Regions from separate parts of the Streptomyces sp. NBC_00829 genome, predicted to be linked through region 1. Evidence: riboswitches for the same ligand, from Rfam matches in the RefSeq annotation. Region 1 holds a riboswitch; each other region holds the start of a gene.
What was found. Region 1 has a riboswitch for cyclic di-AMP ahead of OG293_RS18770 (M23 family metallopeptidase). Riboswitches for the same ligand answer to the same signal wherever they lie in the genome.
Positions count from the first base shown of each region.

Region 1 (5,525 bases):
TGCGTTCGGCCGACGCCCGCCCATCCAGCGGACGTCCGGCCCCTAGTCGATTCCTTGGGGGGAGTCCACATGTCCGCTCGCTTCGCCTCCGCCGCCGCTCTCACGGTCGCCGCCGCCGTCGGCACCACCCTTGTCCCGCTCGCCGCGTATGCCGCGCCGACGCCCTCCGGCAAGCCCCTCACGATCGAGCTGGGCACCCCGGCGCCGGCCGGACCGCTGACCCGTGGCGGGGCGAGCGAGACGTTCACGTTCACCGTGAAGAACTCCTCGGACAAGGCGGTCGACTTCCAGCCGTGGATGATCGCCGGCTCGGACGGTGCGAGCCCCGTGGCGTCCTCCCACATCGTCTTCGACGTGGAGCCGGTGAACGCCCCGGCGACGGACGACCACGTCATGCAGGAGGGCGGCACTGCGCAGGGGCTCTTCTACCCGGCCGGAAAGAAGCAGGGCGACCCGTTCTCGGTGCCTGCCAAGGGCGAGCTGAGCTGGAAGGTGTCCGTCGGCCTCGGCAAGAAGTACCCCTCCAACAACGGCAACCTGAAGCTGGACGCGGCCGATCTGCTCAACCACGTCCAGCGCGAGAAGGACGACATCCTTCTCTTCGAGACCAGCCCGAAGGTCGAGTCCGGTCCGGCCAGTCTGCGCCTTCTGTCCGACCCGAAGACGCCCATCAAGCCCGGCACGTACGGCCAGGTCTCCCTGATCCACCAGCTCAAGGGCACGGCGACGTTCGACTCCGACCTGGAGACGACGCTGGAGGTCGAGCAGGGCCCCGACGACACGCAGGCCGTCCCCCAGCTCGTGGTCGAGGAGCTCGCGGCCGACGGCAGCTACATCAGGGCCACCCGGATCGACGGCCAGAACAAGTGGCAGCTGTCGGACATCGGCAAGAACTTCATCATGCACCGCACCACCCTCCGGGTGAGCGTGGTCGACTTCAAGGGCGTCCAGAAGCCGCTCAAGGTGAAGCTGCACGCGTCGAGCTCGCTCGCCGAGGGCAACAAGACGCCGTTCCTGGGCGCGGACGGCGCGATCACCATCGCCCCCGAGCGCGGCACCACCACGCCGGGCGGAAAGCCGTCGGCGACCCCGTCCGCCACGCCGTCGCCCACCGCCTCGGCGTCCGCGTCCCCCACTCCGTCCGCCACGGCCACGGCCACGGCCACGGCGACGACCGGCGCGAACACCCCCGTCACCACCACCGGTGCGCTCGCCTCCACGGGCTCCTCCGACACCACCTGGTACGCGGCCCTCGCCGCCGCCCTGATCGGTGCCGGCGGCGTGCTCACCGCACTGCGTCTGCGCCGCCGCTGAGGCCGTGGGCGCCCGTCAGGGCGCCCGTATCGGTGCGAATTTCCGAAGTCCCGCGGTAAATGGATTTGATCTTGCTCCGGATGGCGTAAGGTTGTGTTCACCGACGCGGGGTGGAGCAGCTCGGTAGCTCGCTGGGCTCATAACCCAGAGGTCGCAGGTTCAAATCCTGTCCCCGCTACTGAAGGCAGTGGCCCGGCACTCGACACGAGTGCCGGGCCACTGTCGTATCCGCCCCCGGCTGCTCGCCCGGTTGGCGGACAGCGAGTCGCAGCCCGGTGCCGCTGCGTCCAGCCTGAGAGGGGCGCGGTACCGTCCGCAGCCGTGGCGGACCGGGCAGGAGAGCACCCGTGGCGAACCGAGAGCAGGGCGGCGCCGACACCGCTCAGCGGTTCGTGCGTGCGCTGCCCGCGCTGATGATCGTCGGTGGCTGGATCTTCGACCTCGTGAGCCCGCCCCGGTTCACCGCGGTCCCGCTCTTCGCCGCAGCGCCGCTGATCGCGGCCCCGATCTTCACCTGGGTCGGCACCCTGCTGACCGGGATCGCTGCGGTCCTGGGCGTGACCGGGCTGCATTTCTACAACCGCAACGCCTCGGACATCACCACCTTCACCGAGGTGACGACCGTGATCACGGTCTCGGGGCTCGCGCTGCTGATCAACCGGGTGGTACGGCGCAGCAGCGCCCGTCTGGCGTCCGCCCGGGTGATCGCGGAGACCGCCCAGCGGGCCGTACTGCCCACGCCCGCCGACCGGATCGCCGGGCTGCGGATCGCCGCGCGGTACGAGGCCGCCCAGGCCGACGCCTTCATCGGCGGTGACCTCTTCGCCGTACAGGACACGCCGCACGGCGTGCGGCTGGTGGTCGGGGACGTACGGGGCAAGGGGATGGAGGCGGTCGAGACGGTGGCCGTGGTGATCGGGGCGTTCCGGGAGGCCGCCGAGCAGGAGAGCTCGCTCGAAGGGGTGGCCGTTCGCCTGGAGCGGGCGCTGAGACGCGAGGGCTCGCGCCGGAGCGGTCTGGACGCCGTCGAGGGGTTCACCACGGCCGTGCTCGCCGAGATCCCGCGTGACGCGGGCGTGGTGCGTGTGGTCAACCGGGGGCATCCGGAGCCGTTGCTGATGTACGCCGACGGGGACCTGGACAGCCTGGAGCCGACCGAGCCCGCGCTGCCGCTGGGGATGGGCGACGTGGGGGGATGGCCGGACCGGGCGGAGACGCACCCGATGCCCTTCGGGGCCACGCTGCTCCTCTACACGGACGGGCTGTCCGAGGCGCGCGACGCGGAGGGCGTCTTCTACGTCCCCGCCGAGCGGCTGGCCGGGCGGCTCTTTCCCGGGCCGGAGGAGCTTCTGGATGCGCTGGTCGGCGATGTACGGCGGTATACGGGCGGCAGGACCACGGACGACATGGCACTCCTCGCGGTCAGCCGGCCGGCGGACGGGCAGCCGGACCGGCGCAGGACCGTTCCGGTGGTCAAGCGCGGTCCGGGCAGCCGCTGATGGCGGCGGACGCCGGCGGTACCCGGGCACTCGGGATCGCGGGCATCGGGGACCGTGGGCATTTTTGGGCGCGGGCATCGGGGACCGTGGGCATCCGGGGTCACAGGCGACAGGCGCTGCGGGCACTCGGCACCGTGGGTGATCGAGGGATGCCCCTCCGCATAACATGTGATGCACCGTCAGCCGAGGGGGCGGGCCCGAGTGCCGATCAAGTCGCCCGAGTCCGGCTGCTTGTGTCCTGGTAAGTCCCGGGCAAGGTAGTTAAACGATCACCCGGAACAGCTTGGAATCGGACCCCGGTGTCTATTAACGTTCGATAACGCAGCGCGGTCGTCCCAGTCGTCGCAAGAGGCGGCACCGTGCGCACGCGCCGAATTCCGCAAGGGAACCGGGGAACCATCAATTGGGGTGAATCGGGTATCTTTTGCCGCTCTTTTCGCGGCTGAAGCGCCCGTAGGAGACCTTCCTGCTCCGAACCCGTCAGCTAACCCGGTAGGCGAGAAGGAAGGAAAGGAGCACGCCTCCGTGGCGTCCAACACACCTGCCCCCGCATCACCCTTCGAAACTGATGTCTTCGGCGACGAGACGCCGGAGCGGGCGTGGGAGGAATGGAACCCCACCGAGGACTCCGTCCGACCGGTGCGCGGTCGGCACCGCGTCATGAAGCAGCGCGGCGGACTCGCCCGCAGTTCCACGGTGCTCGGTGTCGGCGTGATCGCCGCGGTCGGCGCGGGCGGCATGGCCACCGCGCAGAACAAGCCGCCGGTCTCCATATCGCTCCCCGACTCCATCGCGGACAACCTTCCCGACGCCAAGTCCCTGCCCGGTGTCGGTTCTTTCATGTCCGACGACAAGGAAGCGGACACCGGTGACACGGGCCCGCTGACCACGATGAGCATCGCCACCGACTCCCGGGCCGGTACGCAGGACGCGAGCGGCGCCGGTGAGGCGCTGCGCGCCCGCATCCTCCAGCAGGCCGAGCAGCAGCAGAGCGAGGCGGAGGCCGAGGCCAAGGCCGCCGCGGAGAAGCTTGCCGCCGAGAAGGCCGCTGCGGAGGCGGCCAAGCAGCAGACGGCGGCCGAGGCCGCGAAGAAGAAGGCCGAGGCGGAGGCGGCGGCCAAGGCGGAGGCCGCGCGACTGGCCGAGCTCGCGAAGAGCTACGCCCTGCCCACCTCCTCGTACACCATCACCTCCACCTTCGGCGAGGCCGGCTCCATGTGGTCCTCGGGCTACCACACGGGTCTGGACTTCGCGGCCCCCAGCGGTACCCCGGTCAAGGCCGTCCACAGCGGCACGGTCAAGTCGGCGGGCTGGTCCGGCTCCTACGGCTACCGCACGGTGCTGGAGCTCGACGACGGTACGGAGGTCTGGTACTGCCACCAGTCCTCGATGTCGGTGAGCGTCGGCCAGAAGGTGTCGACGGGCGAGACGATCGGCCGCGTCGGCGCGACCGGCAACGTGACGGGCCCGCATCTGCACCTGGAGGTCCACACTCCGGGCGGAAGCGGTGTCGACCCGATGACCTGGCTGCGGGACAAGGGCCTGACTGTCTGAGGCCTCCGTCCGGGGCGTCACCGATGCCTTGGACACGGCCCGGCGGCCCGATCCGCAGGAGCGGGCCCGGGGCGAGTGACACGACCCCGGGGCGAGTGACACCCCGGGGGCGAGCGGTACCGGTCTAGGACGAGCGGTACGGGTTGTAGCCGCCGTAGTCGCGGTAGGGCGGCGGGGTCCACGCACGTCCCGTGGCCCGGGCCGCGTAGGTCAGCGCAGGACCGGCGACGTCCTTGCGCTGCCACAGATGGTGGAGCAGCTCCTGCTCGCGCGCCACGAAGTCGGGGCCGACCGTGCCCCGGTGGGCCCTGTGGCGCAGAAACGCCAGGGTCGTCGCGAACCGCTCGTACTCCGAGACGGCATGAGCGGCGGCCGGGCCCTGGGCGCGGCGCGCGAAGTCACGGGCCATGGTGCGCGCCTGCATCGAGGACAGCGCGTGCGGTTCGTCGGACGTCAGCCAGCCGGCCGCGGCATACGCCCGCAACTGGGTTGATATCGTGCGCAGTTCGCGCTGCCGGCTCCAGATCGCGAGCCAGATCAGCAGCCCGAAGACGGGGACCATGAACGCGCCGTACACGGCATAGAAGCCGAACGGACCGAAGAGCGACGACGAGCCGTTCCACAGGGCGTGCATGCCCATCGCCAGCGCCAGGCCGAGCAGCGGCAGCGCCACCCGGCGGATCCGCTGGCGGCGCGCGGCGAGCGCGGCGATCCCGAAGCCGATGCCGGTGAGCACGGTGAAGAGCGGATGGGCGAACGGCGACATGACGATCCGTACGAAGAAGGTCGCCGCCGTCACCGAGCCCAGGCCCGACGTGCCTATCTCCTGGTCCTCACCGAATGCGGTGCCCAGGTAGAGGATGTTCTCCGTGAAGGCGAAGCCGGTCGCGGTGAAGCCGGCGACGACGACGCCGTCGACGATCCCGGTGAAGTCCCGTCTGCGGAACAGGAAGATGAGCAGGATCGCGGCGGCCTTCGCGCTCTCCTCGACGACGGGCGCTATCACGGTCGCGCCGAGCGTGTCCGCGCCGGCCGGGTCGGCGGTGGCGATGGCTATCCAGCGGATCGCGAAGGAGTTGGCGATGATCGCGACGAGGGCGGCGGCGAACGCGCCCCAGGCGAAGGCGAACAGCAGATTCCGCCAGGGGCCCGGCTCGA
Region 1 is NZ_CP108867.1:4,268,047-4,273,571, forward strand. Features, by position in the region: gene OG293_RS18755 (LPXTG cell wall anchor domain-containing protein) at 70-1,314, shown strand; tRNA gene OG293_RS18760 (tRNA-Met) at 1,419-1,492, shown strand; gene OG293_RS18765 (PP2C family protein-serine/threonine phosphatase) at 1,662-2,813, shown strand; cyclic di-AMP (ydaO/yuaA leader) riboswitch at 3,172-3,327, shown strand; gene OG293_RS18770 (M23 family metallopeptidase) at 3,339-4,367, shown strand; gene OG293_RS18775 (PrsW family intramembrane metalloprotease) at 4,492-5,525, opposite strand, start outside.

Region 2 (5,525 bases), 600 kb from region 1:
CGGGAAGGGCGTGCCGTCGGGGAGCCGGGGCGCGGTCTCGACGACGTCCGGCTGCCCGCACGGGCAGCGGTGGGCGATCGCGCGCAGCCCGCGCGGCGGGCGTCCGAGCTGCTCCCTGAACGCGGCGATGTCCGCGTCGGTCGGCTCGGTGTGTGCGGTGGTGGGTGGAGGGGTTTCCATGCCTGCCTAGTTCAATTCTGCGGTTCTACCTGCGGTCGGCGCTGTCGACGCCGTCCCAGACGTTCGAGTACCAGGGGCGGTCGGCCGCCCCCTCTTCCGTACGGCGCTGCTCGGCGGCCTCGGGATCGATCATGGTGTAGCCGCTCTCGCCCGGAAGCACGAAGTGCAGATGCTCGCGGGCCAGACGCTGGACGTACTGGTCGTCCTGGAGCCGCGCCTTCTCGTCCCTCAGCCGTTCGACTTTCTGCTCGGCATCCGCCATTCGGCGTTGCTCGTCGGCGATGTCCCCGCGCTGCGACACGTACTGCCGCATCGGATAGGCAAGCGCCACGACCAGCGAGCAGACCACCAGCACCAGGAAGGCCGCACGGCCGGTCAGCCGGGAGCGGCGGGCCTGGCGGCGGTTCTGGGAACGGTAGACCCGGGCGGCGGTCTGCTCACCGAGCAGCCGAATCCTGGTCGCGGTGGAGAACCGATCGCGGTCCTTCCCGGCCATGTCCCGCCTCCCCGATACGTACGTACGTCCCCGCACACGGTACGGGACCGAGTGCGGGGACGTACGGACGACGGGCTGCTCAGCCCTTGAAGCGGGGAACGCCCGGCTCCGGGGCGTCAGTCCTTGAAGCGGGGGAACGCGGAGCGGCCCGCGTACACCGCGGCGTCGTCGAGGATCTCCTCGATGCGCAGCAGCTGGTTGTACTTGGCGACGCGCTCGGAGCGGGCCGGGGCGCCGGTCTTGATCTGGCCGCAGTTGGTGGCGACGGCCAGGTCGGCGATGGTGACGTCCTCCGTCTCACCGGAGCGGTGGGACATCATGCACTTGAAGCCGCTGCGCTGGGCGAGCTCCACGGCGTCCAGGGTCTCGGTCAGCGAACCGATCTGGTTGACCTTGACGAGCAGCGCGTTGGCGGAGTTCTCCTCGATGCCGCGCGCCAGGCGCTCCGGGTTGGTGACGAACAGGTCGTCGCCCACCAGCTGCACCTTGGAGCCGAGCTTCTCGGTGATGACGTTCCAGCCGGCCCAGTCGTCCTCGAACAGCGGGTCCTCGATGGAGACCAGCGGGTAGGAGGCGACGAGCTCCTCGTAGTACTCGGTCATCTCGGCGGCCGAGCGGGACTTGCCCTCGAACTCGTACGAGCCGTCCTTGTAGAACTCGGACGCGGCACAGTCGAGCGCGAGCGCGATGTCCTTGCCCGGGACGTAGCCGGCCTGCTTGATGGCCTCAAGGATGAGGTCGAGGGCGGCGCGGTTGGACTCGAGGTTCGGCGCGAAGCCGCCCTCGTCGCCCAGACCGGTCGACAGGCCCTTGGTCTTCAGGACGGACTTGAGGGTGTGGTAGACCTCGGTGCCCCAGCGCAGGGCCTCGGAGAAGGACTCCGCGCCGATCGGGGCGATCATGAACTCCTGGATGTCCACGTTGGAGTCGGCGTGCGAGCCGCCGTTCAGGATGTTCATCATCGGAACGGGCAGCAGGTGCGCGTTCGGGCCGCCGAGGTAGCGGAAGAGCGGCAGGTCAGAGGCCTCGGAGGCGGCGTGCGCCACGGCGAGGGAGACGCCGAGGATGGCGTTGGCGCCGAGCGAGGACTTGTCCGGGGTGGCGTCCAGGTCGAACATCGCCTGGTCGATCAGGCGCTGCTCGGTGGCGTCGTAGCCGACGAGCTCCGGGCCGATCTGCTCGATGACGGCGAGGACGGCCTTCTCCACGCCCTTGCCGTGGTAGCGGTTCTGGTCACCGTCGCGGAGCTCAAGAGCCTCGAACGCACCGGTGGAGGCGCCGGACGGAACAGCAGCACGGCCCGTGCTGCCGTCGTCGAGGCCAACCTCGACCTCGACCGTGGGGTTGCCTCGGGAGTCCAGGATTTCCCGGGCTACGACGACGTCGATGGACGGCACGAGCATCTCCTTCTGGGATGTGACGCTTGGAGTGCAGGGTCTCTTGGCCTTGCGGCATGAGCCTAACCGGCTCCGCCGCGTACGCCGCCCGATGCCCGCCCCCTGGGACGAAAAACGGTGGGAAGACGTATGGCACCGGACATACGGCGCATGAACTACGCGCGAGTAACAAACGCGGGCGACAAAGAGGAACCCCGGTCCGGCGCGTGCGGGGGACAGCGCGCCGGACCGGGGTGGCTGGGGGCGGGAGCTCGTCGGGGCCGGTGGTCCGCCGGGTCCACCGGAGTCCTTCGACTCCCGCTCCTCGGGTCAGCTCAGGTGGAGCCGCTGGCCCGGGTAGATCACATCGGCGTCGTCGATGATGTCCTTGTTCAGGTCGAACAGCTTCTTCCAGCCGCCCTTGACCTTCTTGTCCGCGGCGATGGAGCCGAGGGTGTCACCGGACTTCACCGTGTATTCGCCGTCGCCCTTCTTGACGCCCTTGGCCGGCGTCGCGGACTTGGCCGGAGCGGCGGGGCGCGCGGAGCGGGTGGTGGGGGCCTCGGCGCGCTCGGGGGCGGGCTTGGCGGCGGGCTGCGCGGAGCCGCCCTCGTACGCGGCGTTGGACAGACCGACGCCGCAGCTCGGCCAGGCGCCCTTGCCCTGGCCCGCGAGGACCTTCTCGCCGATGGCTATCTGCTGGGCCTTGGAGGCGAGGTCGGCGCGCGAGGCGTAGGCCGTGCCGCCGAAGGCGGCCCAGGTGGAGTTGGTGAACTGCAGGCCGCCGTAGAAGCCGTTGCCGGTGTTGATCGACCAGTTGCCGCCGGACTCGCACTGGGCGACGGCGTCCCACTCGGACCCGGTCGCGGCGGAGGCCGAGGTGGCTCCGAGCAGCGGGGCGGCGACGGCCGCACCGGTGACACCGGCGAGCGTGGCGATACGGGTGGCCCTGGACGGGCGGCGGTGCTTGCCCTTGGTGGAGAACAGCATGGGACATCTCCTCACCGACGCCTACGAGGTGAGCTGTCGGGTTCGGGCCAAGTGAGTTGCCCGGTCGCACGTCCTTGCGTGCGACTTCACCCCAAGCCGGTCGGAGCCGTCGATCTCTCAACGGCCTGGGCCGGCACTTACCTTGGGTCCCCCGCTCCTGCCTTCGGCGCTTTGCGCGTCGACTACTCCCCCCGACCGACGGCAGGATTCGGCGTGACGGTCAGCGGTGCCCGCGATGGCGAGCGGTACAGACCGTAGACACAGCTCTCCCCGATGTTCAAAGACGGAACATCGGGGAGAAAACGCCCATCCCGCCCGGGGGGACATATACGTTTATGCAGGTGGCGGGCGGAATGGGTGATTCTGTCGGGGCAGATACGTCAGTTGGGGCAAAGAGACCCTTGTCTCACTTGCGCAGAATCGGACATAAGGCAGCGAACTGCCCTCGATTCGATACCTACTTCGAGCTCGGCTCCAGATCAAGATCCAGGCTCTGGCCAGGGATGATGAGGTCGGGGTCGGTGCCCACGGTCGCCCGGTTCGCCGCATAGAGGGCGGTCCAGCCGCCGTCGAGCTCCTGCTCGTCGACGATCGCGGAAAGGCTGTCGCCCGCACGGACCGTGTACTCGCCCGGCTCGGCACCCTCAGAGCCACCCTTGTCCGTTTCGCCCGCTTCATCCCGTGTCGGACCGTCACTGCGCGAAGCGTGGCGCCCCGCTTCGCGCTCATCGTCCACAGCGTCCGCCTGCACACCCTCCGTGGCGGCCTCGCCGCGGTGCTTGCCGCCGGCGCTCTCGGAGTCCTGATCGTCGCCCGTCGTGGCGGACGAGGCGGCCTCGGCGGAGCCTGCCGTATCGGCGGCCTCGCCGGTCGCGCCCTTCGGTGGCGCCGTTCCCGTCGCGCCGTCCGAGGGCTTCGCCGACAGCGTGGACGCGGTCGGCGCGGTGGAGGCGCCCGGCAGCGGCAGGGTCGTGCCGGCCCCCGGGTCGACGCCGGTCACGGCGCCGTCGTTCCGCAGCCCCGCCATGGCCGCACAGCCGGGCCACGCCTCGGGGCCCTGCGCGTCGAGAACCCTCTCGGCGACCGCGATCTGCTGGGAGCGGCTGGCGAGGTCGGCGCGTGCGGCATAGTCCGTGCCGCCGTAGTTCTGCCAGATCTCCTCGGATATCTGGAGCCCGCCGTAGTACCCGTTGCCGAGGTCGGCGCTCCACATGCCGCCGCTCTCGCACTCGGCGACCCGGTCCCATGTGGAGGCGTCGGCGGCGGAGGCCGAACCTGCCCCGAGAAGAGGGATCGCGATGGCCGATCCCGTCACCCCTGCCGCGACGACAATGGCCGGAGCCTGACGGGGTCGGCGATGCCGACCATTCCCGGAACGCATGCGTTGCCTTTCGCCCTGTGACCGCTGAGACGACGGTGAACGTAGTCGCAATCGTTGTTGAGTCACAAGTGGATGCAGCGGAGATCACGTGAAAGTTACGATCCTGACAGATCGTCAGTTCTGTCGAGGAGTGAACTCAACGGGCAGAGTGCGCAATCCACGCATAATCAACCCTCCACGCCACCGCAAATCGGCCGGATCGCCCGCAAGCCGCAAGTCCGGCATCCTCCTCAGGAGCGTGGCGAGCGCGGTCTGCCCCTCCAGCCGGGCGAGCGGCGCACCGAGGCAGTAGTGGATGCCGTGCCCGTATCCCAGATGCTGGTTGTCGCGCCGGGAGAGATCGAGAGTGTCCGGCCCGGCGAACCGCCCGGGGTCCCGGTCGGCGGCGGCGAGTACGACGAGCACGGGGTCCCCCGCCGCGATCTCCTGCCCGCCGATGACGAGCGGCTCGGTGGCGAACCGCCAGGTCGCGAGCTCCACGGGCCCGTCGTAGCGCAGCAGTTCCTCGACACCGGTCTCAAGAAGCCCGCTCTCGCCGGCCGCGAGGGACGCCTGGAGCCGCTCGCGCTGCTCCGGGTTGCGCAGCAGCGCGTACACGCCGTTCCCGATGAGGTTCACGGTCGTCTCGAACCCCGCGAACAACAGGATGAAGGCCATGGCGGCGGCCTCGTTCTCGGTGAGGTGCTCCCCGTGGTCCGACGCCTCGATGAGCCCCGAGATCAGATCGTCGCCCGGAACCTCGCGCTTGCGGTGAATCAGCTCGGCCAGGTATCCACGCATCTTCTTCACGGAACGCGCGACTCCGCCGCGCGGCCCTCCGCCGTGCCGGATCATCATCCCGGCCCAGTCGCGGAAGTCGTCCTGGTCCTCGCGCGGGACGCCGAGCATGTCGCAGATGGCGTAGATGGGGAGCGGGAAGGCGAACTCGTGAATGAGGTCCGCCTTCCCCTTCTCCGCGCTGTGCTGATTCTCAAAGATCGTGTCGATCAGCCGGTCCGTCAGTTCCTGTACCCGGGGGGCGAATTCGGCGACCACACGCGGGGTGAAGGCCTTCGACACCAGGCGCCGCAGCCGGGTGTGGTCCGGCGGGTCGATATTGAGC
Region 2 is NZ_CP108867.1:4,865,498-4,871,022, reverse strand. Features, by position in the region: gene OG293_RS21455 (DUF501 domain-containing protein) at 1-180, opposite strand, end outside; gene OG293_RS21450 (septum formation initiator family protein) at 206-676, opposite strand; gene eno (phosphopyruvate hydratase) at 793-2,079, opposite strand; gene OG293_RS21440 (transglycosylase family protein) at 2,383-3,042, opposite strand; cyclic di-AMP (ydaO/yuaA leader) riboswitch at 3,046-3,221, opposite strand; gene OG293_RS21435 (transglycosylase family protein) at 3,500-4,423, opposite strand; gene OG293_RS21430 (cytochrome P450) at 4,538-5,525, opposite strand, start outside.
Region 2: another riboswitch for cyclic di-AMP. It lies ahead of OG293_RS21440 (transglycosylase family protein); the one in region 1 lies ahead of OG293_RS18770 (M23 family metallopeptidase).

Region 3 (5,525 bases), 3.6 Mb from region 1:
CGGCCATCGCCCCGGAGAGCCCCGGGGCGCTGTACGACGCCACCGAGATCGACGAGATCCTGGCGCTGCGCACCGCCGCCCTCACCGACGAGGAGAAGCGCGAGGCCCGCGGGACCGACGAACGGGCCGCCGCGGTGATCGACCTGGCCGACTCGATGCCGCCGGAGGTACTGGAACGCCTGCACGGCGCGGTGCGCGCGCTGCGCGACGTGACCGGCCCCGCCGCCTCTGAGACATCTCCGGCGGGAGGACGCGGATTCCCCGACGAACACGGAGTGGAGCGGCCGGACACCCCGTGGTGGGACCCGGCGAGCGACTCCGGCTTCGACCCGGCACGCGACCGGGTCCTGGTGGACGGCCGGTCGCTGGGCGCCGGAAGCCGCGTCGTGCTGCGGCCGGGCCTTCGGCGTACCGACGCCCAGGACCTGTTTCTGTACGGTCGCAGTGCCACGGTCGAGGCGGTGCTCCACGACGTGGACGGGGCGGTGCACCTGGCGGTGACGGTGGAGGGCGATCCCGGCGCCGACATCCGCCGTGAACAGGGCCGGTATCTGTACTTCCAGCCCGACGAGGTCGCCCCGCTGGAGGACGCATGAACGCGAGGAGCGCCACCCGGCCCGGTCGGCGGGTCCTGGTCGCCGGGGTGGGGAACATCTTCCTCGGCGATGACGGCTTCGGCGTCGAGACCGTACGCAGGCTCGCGGCCGAGCGGCTGCCCGAGGGCGTGGAGACCGCGGACATCGGCGTACGGGGGGTGCACCTGGCGTACCAGCTGCTCGACGGCTACGACACCGTCGTCCTGGTCGATGCCACGGAGCGCGGCCAGGAGCCCGGCACGTTGTATCTCATCGAACCCGACGCGCCCGGTGCCGTCGAGCCCCGGAACGCCCAGCTCGACGGCCACAAGATGTCACCCGACGCGGTGCTGGCCCTGCTGGGGACGCTCTGCGCCGGGACCGGCGCGCGCCCGCCGGGGCGCACGCTGGTCCTGGGCTGCGAACCCGCCTCCGTTGAGGAGGGCATCGGCCTCAGCCCGTCCGTGGCCGCCGCGGTTCCGGAGGCCGTACGGATGATCATGGGCCTGCTGCGGGACGGCGAACAGAAGACGTCCGCGTCACCGCCTGAGGCCGCCAAGGCCGCACAGTGAGGAGCACAGCATGAAGAAGACCATCATCGGCGGCGCGGCCGCCGCGGCCGCTCTGGCCGCCGTCGTCAAGCAGGTCCTGCCGGACCTCAGGCGCTATCTGCGCATGCGCAGGATGTGACGCCAGTGACGGGACGAGACGGCCCGAGCGGGTCTGCCGGGACGATCAGTAGGCGCCGTTCACGTTGTCGATCGAGCCGTACTTGTCGGCCGCGTAGTTGCAGGCGGCGGTGATGTTGGCGACCGGGTCGTAGCTGTCCATCGACGTGCCGGGCACGTGGTAGGCGAGGAACGTGGGGTCGATGACCTGGAGGAGTCCCTTGGACGGCGTTCCGGCCGCGGCGTTGGAGTCCCAGTTGTTGATGGCCAGCGGGTTGCCCGAGGACTCGCGCATCACGTTGCGGTGGATGCCCTCGTAGGTGCCGGGGATGCCGTGCTTGGCCATGACGTCCAGCGACTCCTTGATCCAGCCGTCCAGATCGTTGGTGTAGGTCTTGGCCTTGGCGGGCTTCGCGGCGGTCTTGGCGGGCTTCGCGGCGGTCTTGGCGGGCTTCGCGGCAGCGGTGGTCTTGGCGGACAGGGCGGTCGTCCGCGCGGAACGGTTGGCCCGCTCCGGCGCGGAGGACGCGCGGGCGCCCGTTGCGGCCTTCTTGCCGATCGTCAGCTTGAGGCCGGGGTGAATCAGCGACGGGTTGTCGCCCACGGCCTGCCGGTTGTCCTGGTAGAGCCGCTTCCAGCCGCCGTTGAGCGCGTGGTCCGACGCGATCTTGGAGAGGGAGTCGCCCGTGATGACGGAATAGATCGTCGGTCCGGCCTTCTTCGTGACGACCGGAGTCGCGGGGGCGACAGCCGGCGCCACGGCCTTCACCGCGACGGCGGAGTGCGCGACCGGCTGCACCGCGGAGGCTGTGGTCGCGCCGATCACCGGGAGGGCGAGCGCGGCGCCGCCCGCTCCGGCTGCCATGAAACAACGGGTGAGGGGGCTGGACTTGGGACGGCGGTGCTTGCCCTTTGCAGGCATGACGAATTCCTCTCCGTCGCCTGCGAGGTGAGCTGTCGGGTTCGGGCTGGAGATGCCCGGTCGCACTGGAATGCGACTTCACCCCAAGCCGTTCCGGATTCCGGATCGGCGGCTTACCTGGGTCCCCCGCTCCTGCCGCACGTGAGTGGGTTCGGTTTACCGGACGGCGGCAGGATTCGGCGGTCCGTCCGGGATTGACGGTGACGTTAAGCGAGAGGGACTCGATGGAACAAGTCCCGAATTCACCACTGCAATGGGGCATGTGGATTCTGGCGGGAGAAATTGCGTGATCCAATTCGAGCGGATAACTCAACTTTCTTTCTGCGGTACGGGTCTGGGCGTGGCCGATGTTTCTCGCGTGACCTTGGAGACGTGACTCATGTCACGGGATATGACGTGTGGTGATCTGTTCCGCGGCACTGCGAAATAGCATGACAAGTCGTGCGAGTTCCCCCAATATGGATGCCGGGTGCAATGTTGAGCAAAAGCTCATTCCGGACACTTTGAACCCCGCTGTTTGTCCGGTCTCGGATATTCGACTCCCATATTTCGCCTATACTCCTTTAGCGCCGCTTATCGGTAGGATCTGCCCGTTTGAGGTGCAATCGCGTCCCCTCGGGCGGCACGCGACGTGATGTGGCCACGGCCCCGGCCGCGCACTCCGCTCCCTGCGATGTCCCCGGCTGCACCGAACGGTGTACGCGGCCCCACGGCGTCGGCGTGCCGGTCTCCCGGCCACGGGGTACCTGCCTGTAATGGTCCCGAGCGGGCCCCGGCCGCACCCGGCCAGGGCGGTCGACAGCTCGGCCTGTGCCAGGACGGAGACCGATGCACGAGATGTCCATCGCGCTGGCCGTGGTCGGTCAGGTGGAGCAGGCGGCGGCCGAAGCGGGCGATGTCACCGCGGTGACGTCCGTACGGCTCCAGGTAGGCGAACTGGCCGGAGTCGTGCCCGACGCGCTGTCCTTCTGCTTCGAACTGGCCTGCGCCGGCACTGTTCTTGAGGGTGCCGAACTGGTCACCGAATCCGTGCCCGGCCGCGCCCGCTGTGCCCCATGCGCTGATGAATGGGCAGTCGGCATGCCCCCGCAGCTGTGCTGCCCGGGGTGCGGAGAGGCGACCGCCGAACTGCTCGCCGGCCGCGAGCTGCAGATCGTCAGCGTGCACTGGGAGGACGGCCAGCCGCACGCCTGCACCCGTGAAACCGTCTCCGAGGAGTGCTGAAGCAATGTGCCGTGAGGTCGATCTGCACCAGGCCGTACTCGCCAAGAACGACGCGACAGCGGCCACTTTGCGCGCCGAACTCGCCGCCCGTGGGACCACCGTGGTCAATCTGCTCTCCAGTCCCGGCAGCGGCAAGACGGCACTGCTCGAGGCCGAACTGCTGCTCGCCCGGGATCGGGGAGTACCGGTCGCGGCCCTCACGGCCGATCTGGCCACCGAGAACGACGCAATGCGGTTGGCCCGTTCCGGAGTTCCGGTCAAGCAGGTACTGACCGACGGCCTCTGCCATTTGGAGGCCGGAATGCTGAGTCGGCACATCGACGGATGGCTCCCCGATGCCACCCGACTGCTGTTCGTGGAGAACGTGGGCAACCTCGTCTGCCCGGCCTCCTACGATCTCGGGGAATCCTTGCGAGTTGTCCTCGCATCGGTGACGGAGGGCGAGGACAAACCCCTGAAGTACCCCACCGCCTTTGGCCTTGCGCAACTGGTCGTGATCACCAAGACCGATATCGCGGAAGCCGTGGAATTCGACGAAGCCGCTTTTCGTGCGCATGTCGAACAGGTCAATCCGGGTGTGGAAGTGCTGCTGACGTCGGCGCGTGGCGGGACGGGGATCGGGGCTCTGCTGGACCGGGCCGTGGCTACGGCCGACGGCGGGGTGACGCACGCACCCGTCATGGCCCGCCAGGAGCACATCCATCGACACGAACACGGCACGCACTCCCACACGGCGGGCTCGGGCGCCCTGGCGCAGTCGGGCTCGTGACCGGTACGCAGCCGGGCGCCACCGTCGTCGACCGGACGGTCGGGCGCAGGCGGGTCACTGTCCGGGGTGTCGTCCAGGGCGTCGGGTTCCGGCCCTTCGTCTACGCGCTGGCCACCCGGCTGGACCTCGTCGGACATGTGACCAACACGGCTGAGGGTGTTGTCGCGGAAGTCGAAGGACCACCCAGGGCCCTGAAGTCGTTCTGCGACCGGATCTCGGCCGAGGCGCCACCGCTCGCCCGCGTGGAATCCGTCGACCACGAGGACGTACCCCCGGCAGGGGGACACGGATTCACCATCGCCGCCTCCCGTAGCGGCGGGCCCGCGCGCACGTTGGTCTCCCCGGACATGGCCACCTGCGCCGCCTGTCTGGCAGAACTGGCCGACCCGTCCGACCGGCGCCACCGGCACCCCTTCATCACCTGTACGCACTGCGGCCCGCGCTTCACCATCGTCACCGGCCTGCCGTACGACCGGTCCCACACCACCATGGCCGACTTCGCGATGTGCGCGGACTGCGCCCGGGAGTACACCGATCCGGCCGACCGCCGCTTTCACGCGCAGCCCGTTGCCTGCCACGACTGCGGCCCGCGCTTGCGTCTGCTGACGCCTCGGCCGGGCACCGGCGGCCGGCCCGAGCCGTCGTCGGCGGCGGACCCGGTCTCCGGGGCGCGTGACCTGCTGGCCCATGGCGCGATCCTCGCCGTCAAGGGCATCGGCGGCTACCACCTCGCCTGCGACGCATCGAACTCCCGGGCCGTGGCCGCTCTGCGCAGCCGTAAGGCCCGAGGGGGCAAGCCGTTCGCCCTGATGGCCCGGAGCGCCGCCGACATCGAGCACCTGGTGCACCTGGGCCCCGAGGAGCGGCGCCTGCTGACGGGCGGCGTCAGACCCATCGTGCTCCTGCGCCGCCGGGGCGGCGAACCGCCGCCCGGACAGGTGCGCGTCTGCCAGGAGGTCGCCCCCGGCAGTCCCGATCTCGGGGTGATGCTCGCGTACACCCCCCTTCACCATCTGCTGCTGGGCCTGCCGGGCGATGCGGACGGGCCGCGCCTGCTCGTCATGACCAGCGGCAATCTGGCGGGCGAGCCGATCGTGACCGACGACGAGGAGGCTCTCGACCGGCTGGCACACGTGGCCGACGCCTGGCTCGTCCACGACCGCCGCATCCATGTGCCGTGCGACGACTCGGTGGTGCGCGTGTGCGACGGGGAACTGCTGACCGTCCGTCGCGCTCGTGGATACGCCCCCCTGCCGCTCACGCTGCCGGTACCCGTGCGGGCGGCCCTCGCCGTCGGGGGAGATCTGAAGAATGTCCTCGCTCTCGCGCAAGGGCGCAGAGCCTGGCTGTCCGCTCACATCGGGGAC
Region 3 is NZ_CP108867.1:655,076-660,600, reverse strand. Features, by position in the region: gene OG293_RS02725 (hypothetical protein) at 1-596, shown strand, start outside; gene OG293_RS02720 (hydrogenase maturation protease) at 593-1,147, shown strand; gene OG293_RS02715 (DUF6893 family small protein) at 1,158-1,265, shown strand; gene OG293_RS02710 (transglycosylase SLT domain-containing protein) at 1,311-2,165, opposite strand; cyclic di-AMP (ydaO/yuaA leader) riboswitch at 2,170-2,332, opposite strand; gene OG293_RS02705 (hydrogenase maturation nickel metallochaperone HypA) at 2,994-3,389, shown strand; gene hypB (hydrogenase nickel incorporation protein HypB) at 3,394-4,158, shown strand; gene hypF (carbamoyltransferase HypF) at 4,155-5,525, shown strand, end outside.
Region 3: another riboswitch for cyclic di-AMP. It lies ahead of OG293_RS02710 (transglycosylase SLT domain-containing protein); the one in region 1 lies ahead of OG293_RS18770 (M23 family metallopeptidase).

Region 4 (5,525 bases), 3.3 Mb from region 1:
GCCGAAGTGGGCCGCCGGGTCGACGAGGACGAGGCCCGCAGACGTCATCTGCTCCAGTCCCTGCTCCAGGCCGGGGGAATGGAGATCTCGGGCTACCGCGAGCGGTTCGGACACCACCCGGCCGAGGTCTTCGGAGCCGAGCTGGACCGGTTCGCCGCGTTCGGCTGGCTCGACGAGGCGGCCTCACCGGACCGGCTCAGGCTCAGCGCCGATGGACTCGCGTACTCAGACGCGCTCGGCCCGGAGCTCTTCTCACCCGATGTGCGCGCCGCAATGGCCGCGTACGAACCGAAGTGACCGCCGCATGGATCTGACCGTTCTGTACCGGGGCCCGCTCGCCTCGTGCGACTACGACTGTCCCTACTGCCCGTTCGCCAAGCGCCGGGACAGCACCGAGCAGCTGCGTGCGGACCGGGCGGCGCTGGAGCGCTTCGCGGGCTGGGCGGCGCGGCAGACCGACGACCGTCTCGCCGTGCTCTTCACGCCCTGGGGCGAGGGCCTGGTCCGCTCCTGGTACCGCCGGACGCTCGTGGAGCTGTCACGGATGCCGCACATCGGCCGGGTGGCGATTCAGACCAACCTCAGCTGCCGTACCGAATGGCTGGCGGACGCCGATCCGGAAACGCTGGCCCTCTGGTGCACCTATCACCCGGAGCAGACCCCTTATGGACGGTTTCTTGCCAAATGCCAGGATCTGGCCGCGCAAGGCGTCCGGTTCAGTGTCGGCATCGTCGGCTTTCCCGAGCACCTGGAGCACGCCCGCCGCCTGCGCGCCGACCTGCCGGCCCATGTCTACCTTTGGGTGAACGCGGCGGAAGGGCGCGCGTACACCGACGCCGAGGCCGCCGAGTGGACGGAGCTGGACCCTCTCTTCCCGTACAGCCGCCACCCTCACCGCTCGGCCGGACTGCCCTGCCGGACCGGCGAGTCGGTCGTCTCGGTGGACGGCGACGGCACGGTGCGCCGCTGCCACTTCGTTCCCGACGAGCTGGGCAGCCTCTACGACGGCTCCTACCGGCGCGCGTTGCGCCCCCGCGCCTGCCCGCTGGCCGTCTGCGACTGTCATATCGGCTACGTGCATCTGGACTCATTGCCGCTGTACGACGTGTTCGCCGGCGGAGTGCTGGAACGGATACCGGCCCAGCACGGAGCCGGCCTGCGACTGCCCGGCGGGCGGTAGCCGGCCCCACCCTGGCGAACGGTCAAAGTGGCAGCAGATCCGGGCGCTTGGCCTCGACATGGTCCCCGGAGCTCTCGCCGCGCAGCCGTCGGCCGATCCACGGCACCAGGTGTTCGCGCGCCCAGTGGATGTTGTCCCGGCGCACTTCGAGCGACCCGCGGGGCGGCAGCGGCGGCCACGGCTGATCGGGGTCGGCGGGCACCTCGATGCCGAGGACCTGGGCGGCGCGCAGCGCGACCCGGGTGTGCCCCTCGGGCGAGAGGTGGAGCCGGTCGCCGTCCCAGGCCCGCCTGTCCTGGACGGACTTGAGCGACCACAGGTCGAGAACGGGGCAGTCGTAGCGGTCGGCGATGGCGCGTACGTGAGCGGTGTACGTGGCGATCTTGCCGCGGAGGTGGCGCAGCACCGGGACTCCGCGGGTGTCGAAGCCGGTGGTCACCATGACCGTGCCGACAGCGCCCGCGAGGTCGGCGACGGCCCGCTCGAACCGCTCGGCGACATCGTCCGGGTCGGTGCCGGGGCGGATGATGTCATTGCCGCCCGCGCAGAACGTCACCAGATCCGGGGCGAGTTCCCTGGCCCTCGACACCTGCTCGTCGACGATCTGGTCGAGGAGCCGGCCGCGGACGGCGAGATTGGCGTACCTGAAGGCGTGTTCGGGCATCCGGTCGTCGAGCAGGACCGCGAACCGGTCGGCCCATCCGACGTACATCCCGTCGGGTCCCGGGTCTCCGACGCCCTCGGTGAAGCTGTCGCCGATCGCCGCGTACGACCCGAATACGCCGCTCGTCCTTGTTCTCGAATCGTCTGCCACGCGACCATATCTTTCCCTTACGGGTGTGACCTACGCGACCGTAAGGAGGGGTTGACGAGGGGTGATCTATGACACCGGTCAAGATTCACCCAACGCGGAATACGCCGAGTCCCCCCGCGCCGCGGGTGCGGCACGGGGGGACGAGGTGTGGTGCGGGTCGCCAGGTGGCTCAGATGGTGACGCCGTGCTGGCGAAGGTAGGCCAGCGGGTCGATGTCGGAGCCGTAGCCCGGGCCGGTGCGGATCTCGAAGTGCAGGTGCGGACCAGTGGAGTTGCCGGTGGTGCCGGAGAGGCCGATCTGCTGGCCGCCGCTCACGCTCTGGCCGGAGGAGACGGCGAGCGAGGAGAGGTGGGCGTACTGCGAATAGGTGCCGTCGCCGTGCTGGATGACGACCTCGTTGCCGTACGCGCCGCCCCAGCCCGCGGAGACGACGGTGCCCGGGCCGACGGCCTTGACCGGCGTGCCGGAAGCAGCCGCGAAGTCGACGCCGGTGTGGTAGCCGCTGGACCACATGGCGCCGGCCAGGTGGTACGGGGTGATGACGGACGGGCTGTCCACGGGAGTGGTGAAGCCGGAGCCGCTGGTCTTGGCCGGGCTCTTCGCCGCGGTGTCGGAGGCGGGCTGCGCCGTGGTCTTCTCGGCCGCGTCCGAGCCCGTGCCGGAGGAGCCGGTGGAGGCCGGGCGGTCGCGCTTCTCCTTGCGAGGCTGCGACTCCTCGTGCGTCTTCGCCTTCGACTTCGCGCCCAGGGTGAGCTTGAGGCCCGGGTGGATCAGCGACGGGTTCTCACCGACCTGCCGGCGATTGTCCTCGTACAGCTTGTGCCAGCCGCCGGGGACGTGGCGCTCGGCGGCGATCTTCGAGAGACAGTCGCCGGCGACGACGGTGTACGTGGCGGGGCCGGCGGCAGGCCTCTGCGCGGTCTTCTGCGCGACCGGGGCGGCTGCGGCGGTCACGGCCGTGTGCGGCGTCGTGGCGGGGGCCGTCTTGCCCGCGGCGTGGGCGCCGGTGGCAACCGTGAGCGGCAGCGCGATGGCGGCGCCACCCGTGCCGGCGGCGACGAGGCCGCGCGTGATCGGGCTGGTCCTGGGACGGCGATGCTTACCCTTTGCGGGCATGGCGCTTTCCTCTCCGGCGCCGGCGAGGTGAGCTGTCGGGTTCGGGCTGGAGATGCCCGGCCGCGCTGTGCGCGACTTGACCCCTAGCCGTCCGGAGGTCCGGATTCGGCGTACTACCTGGGTCCCCCGCTCCTGCCACGCGTGGGTGGGTTCGAATTCCGGTCGGCGGCAGGATTAGGCGGTCCGTCCGGATTGACCGTGAACGTAAACGAGTGGAGCCGAATGGAACAAGCCGCCGCATTTTCCGATCATTGTTTGCCGGGAAATCGCCGGAGAATTCCCGTTACGCTCCGTGAATTAATGATCTTCCCGCGCCCGCAGGGCAAAGGAATTCGCGGCGGCGCCCCCGCCACGCACCGTCACGGATGAGATCCTGCTCACGAGCCGCGCGCCGCCCTCATTACAGACGGGGCACGCCATACTTAATCGCTCAATTCGGACAGAACAGTCATTCAATGACTATCGACCGAATAGTCTCGTTCACCGCCTAAGCGCTCACAATGCCGATGGAATTCCGCGGAGCCGGGCTGCCCATTTCGACCATTTCATCCCTTAGGGGCAGATCAGTGGCGGCGCAACCGGATCACCGTCGCGTCCATGTCGCCCTTCAGCCCGGTGTGCAGTCCGTGATGCAGCAGGACGGATCCGCGGTGCAGCGCGCCGGTGTCCAGGTCCTCGTAGGCCGCCGCGGAGTCGATACCGCGCAGCCGGAGCCGCGGCGGCTGCTCTCCGTAGTGCTGCGCCTGAAGCCAGGCGAGGACGACTGATTCATCGCCCTTGACGTACTGCACAGCGCTGAGCCCGCCCTCGGGCGCCCGCAGCCGGTACAGCTCGCCGTGCTGCACCAGCGGCCTGATCTTCTTGTAGAGCTCCACCCAGACACGGGCCTCGGCGAGCTCCTCCTCGGTCCACTCGGTGAGGTCGCCGCCGACCCCCAGGACACCGGCCATGGCGCTGACAAACCGGAAACGAAGCGTGCTGAACCTGCCGTTGAGCTGGACATTCGGACTGTCGGTGACCCACGCGGCCATGACCCTCGCGGGATGCAGCTGGGTGAAGCCGTGCTGGATGGCAAGCCGGTCCAGCGGGTCGGTGTTGTCGGAGGTCCACACCTGGTCGGTACGGGAGAGGATGCCGAGGTCGATCCGGCCACCGCCGCCCGAGCAGGACTCGAAGGCGACGGAGGGGTGCGCGGCCCGCAGCCGGTCGAGCAGTGCGTACAGCGCGTGCACATGCTCGACCCACAGCTTCTGGGGATAGTCCTCCCCCGGCCATCCGGCATCCGTGAAACAGCGGTTGAAGTCCCATTTCACATAGTCGACGGGCGTGCTACTCAGTAGGCCGTCCAACTGCCCCCAGAGGTATTCCTGCACGTCCTCGCGCGCGAGGTTGAGCACCAGCTGATTGCGGAATTCGATCCTGGCGCGTCCGGGGTGGTGCTGCACCCAGTCGGGGTGCGCGCGGTAGAGATCGCTGTCCGCATTGACCATTTCCGGTTCGACCCAGATACCGAACTGCATACCCAGCCCGTGCACTTCGTCGGCGAGCGGCCCCAGGCCGTCCGGAAAGCGCTCGGGATTGGGGGTCCAGTCGCCGAGTCCGGCCCGGTCGCTGGTGCGCTGCCCGAACCAGGCGTCATCGACGACGAACAGCTCGACGCCCATGGCCGCCGCCCTGCGCGCGAGAGCCCGCTGCTGCTTCTCGGAGATGTCGAAGCCGGTGGCCTCCCAGGAGTTGTAGAGGACGGGCCGCTCGGCCGCCGCGTCCGGTACGACGTGCGCCAGCTGCCAGGCGTGCCAGGCGCGGCTGGCCCCGCCGAATCCCTTGTCGCTCCACAGCCCGGCGAAGACGGGCGAGGTGTACGACTGTCCCGGTGCGAGTCGCAGCAGCCCGGAGTCGTCGTGGCCGACTCCGCCGGTGATCTGCACCACGCCGTCGGGCAGCTGCTGTACGGAGATCCGCCAGGACCCCGACCAGCCGAGCGCGCAGCCGTAGACCTCGCCCCGCTCCTCCGTGGCCCCTTCGGCGTCCAGCGCCACCCACGGCAGATGCTGGTGCCCGGTGTGGCCCCGGCGGCTGCCGATCACCTTCTCGCCGTAGGTGAGCTCCGACCGTACGAGCAGGGACTCGGCCGCCCACCGCCCGTGCAGCTGGCTGAGCCGCCAGCCGTCGCGCCGTGGGAGCGTCCAGGCCGCCGCGTCGGCCCTCAGCAGCTCCAGATCCGGTCCGTCGCCCGTGTGGGTGACGGTGACCCAGCGCTCGATGACATCGGTGTCGTCGCGCATCCGGTGGTGCAGGGTGAGATCCAGCCCGTGAACGGCGTCGGCGAGGCGGACCCGCAACTCGTCGCCGTACACCGCGGCCTCGGCGAAGCACCACTCGGTGCCCCGCACCTCGGGCGTGCGGACGGACAG
Region 4 is NZ_CP108867.1:1,002,498-1,008,022, forward strand. Features, by position in the region: gene OG293_RS04215 (STM4012 family radical SAM protein) at 1-297, shown strand, start outside; gene OG293_RS04220 (STM4011 family radical SAM protein) at 305-1,180, shown strand; gene OG293_RS04225 (SGNH/GDSL hydrolase family protein) at 1,203-1,994, opposite strand; gene OG293_RS04230 (peptidoglycan DD-metalloendopeptidase family protein) at 2,164-3,111, opposite strand; cyclic di-AMP (ydaO/yuaA leader) riboswitch at 3,116-3,269, opposite strand; gene OG293_RS04235 (alpha-galactosidase) at 3,675-5,525, opposite strand, start outside.
Region 4: another riboswitch for cyclic di-AMP. It lies ahead of OG293_RS04230 (peptidoglycan DD-metalloendopeptidase family protein); the one in region 1 lies ahead of OG293_RS18770 (M23 family metallopeptidase).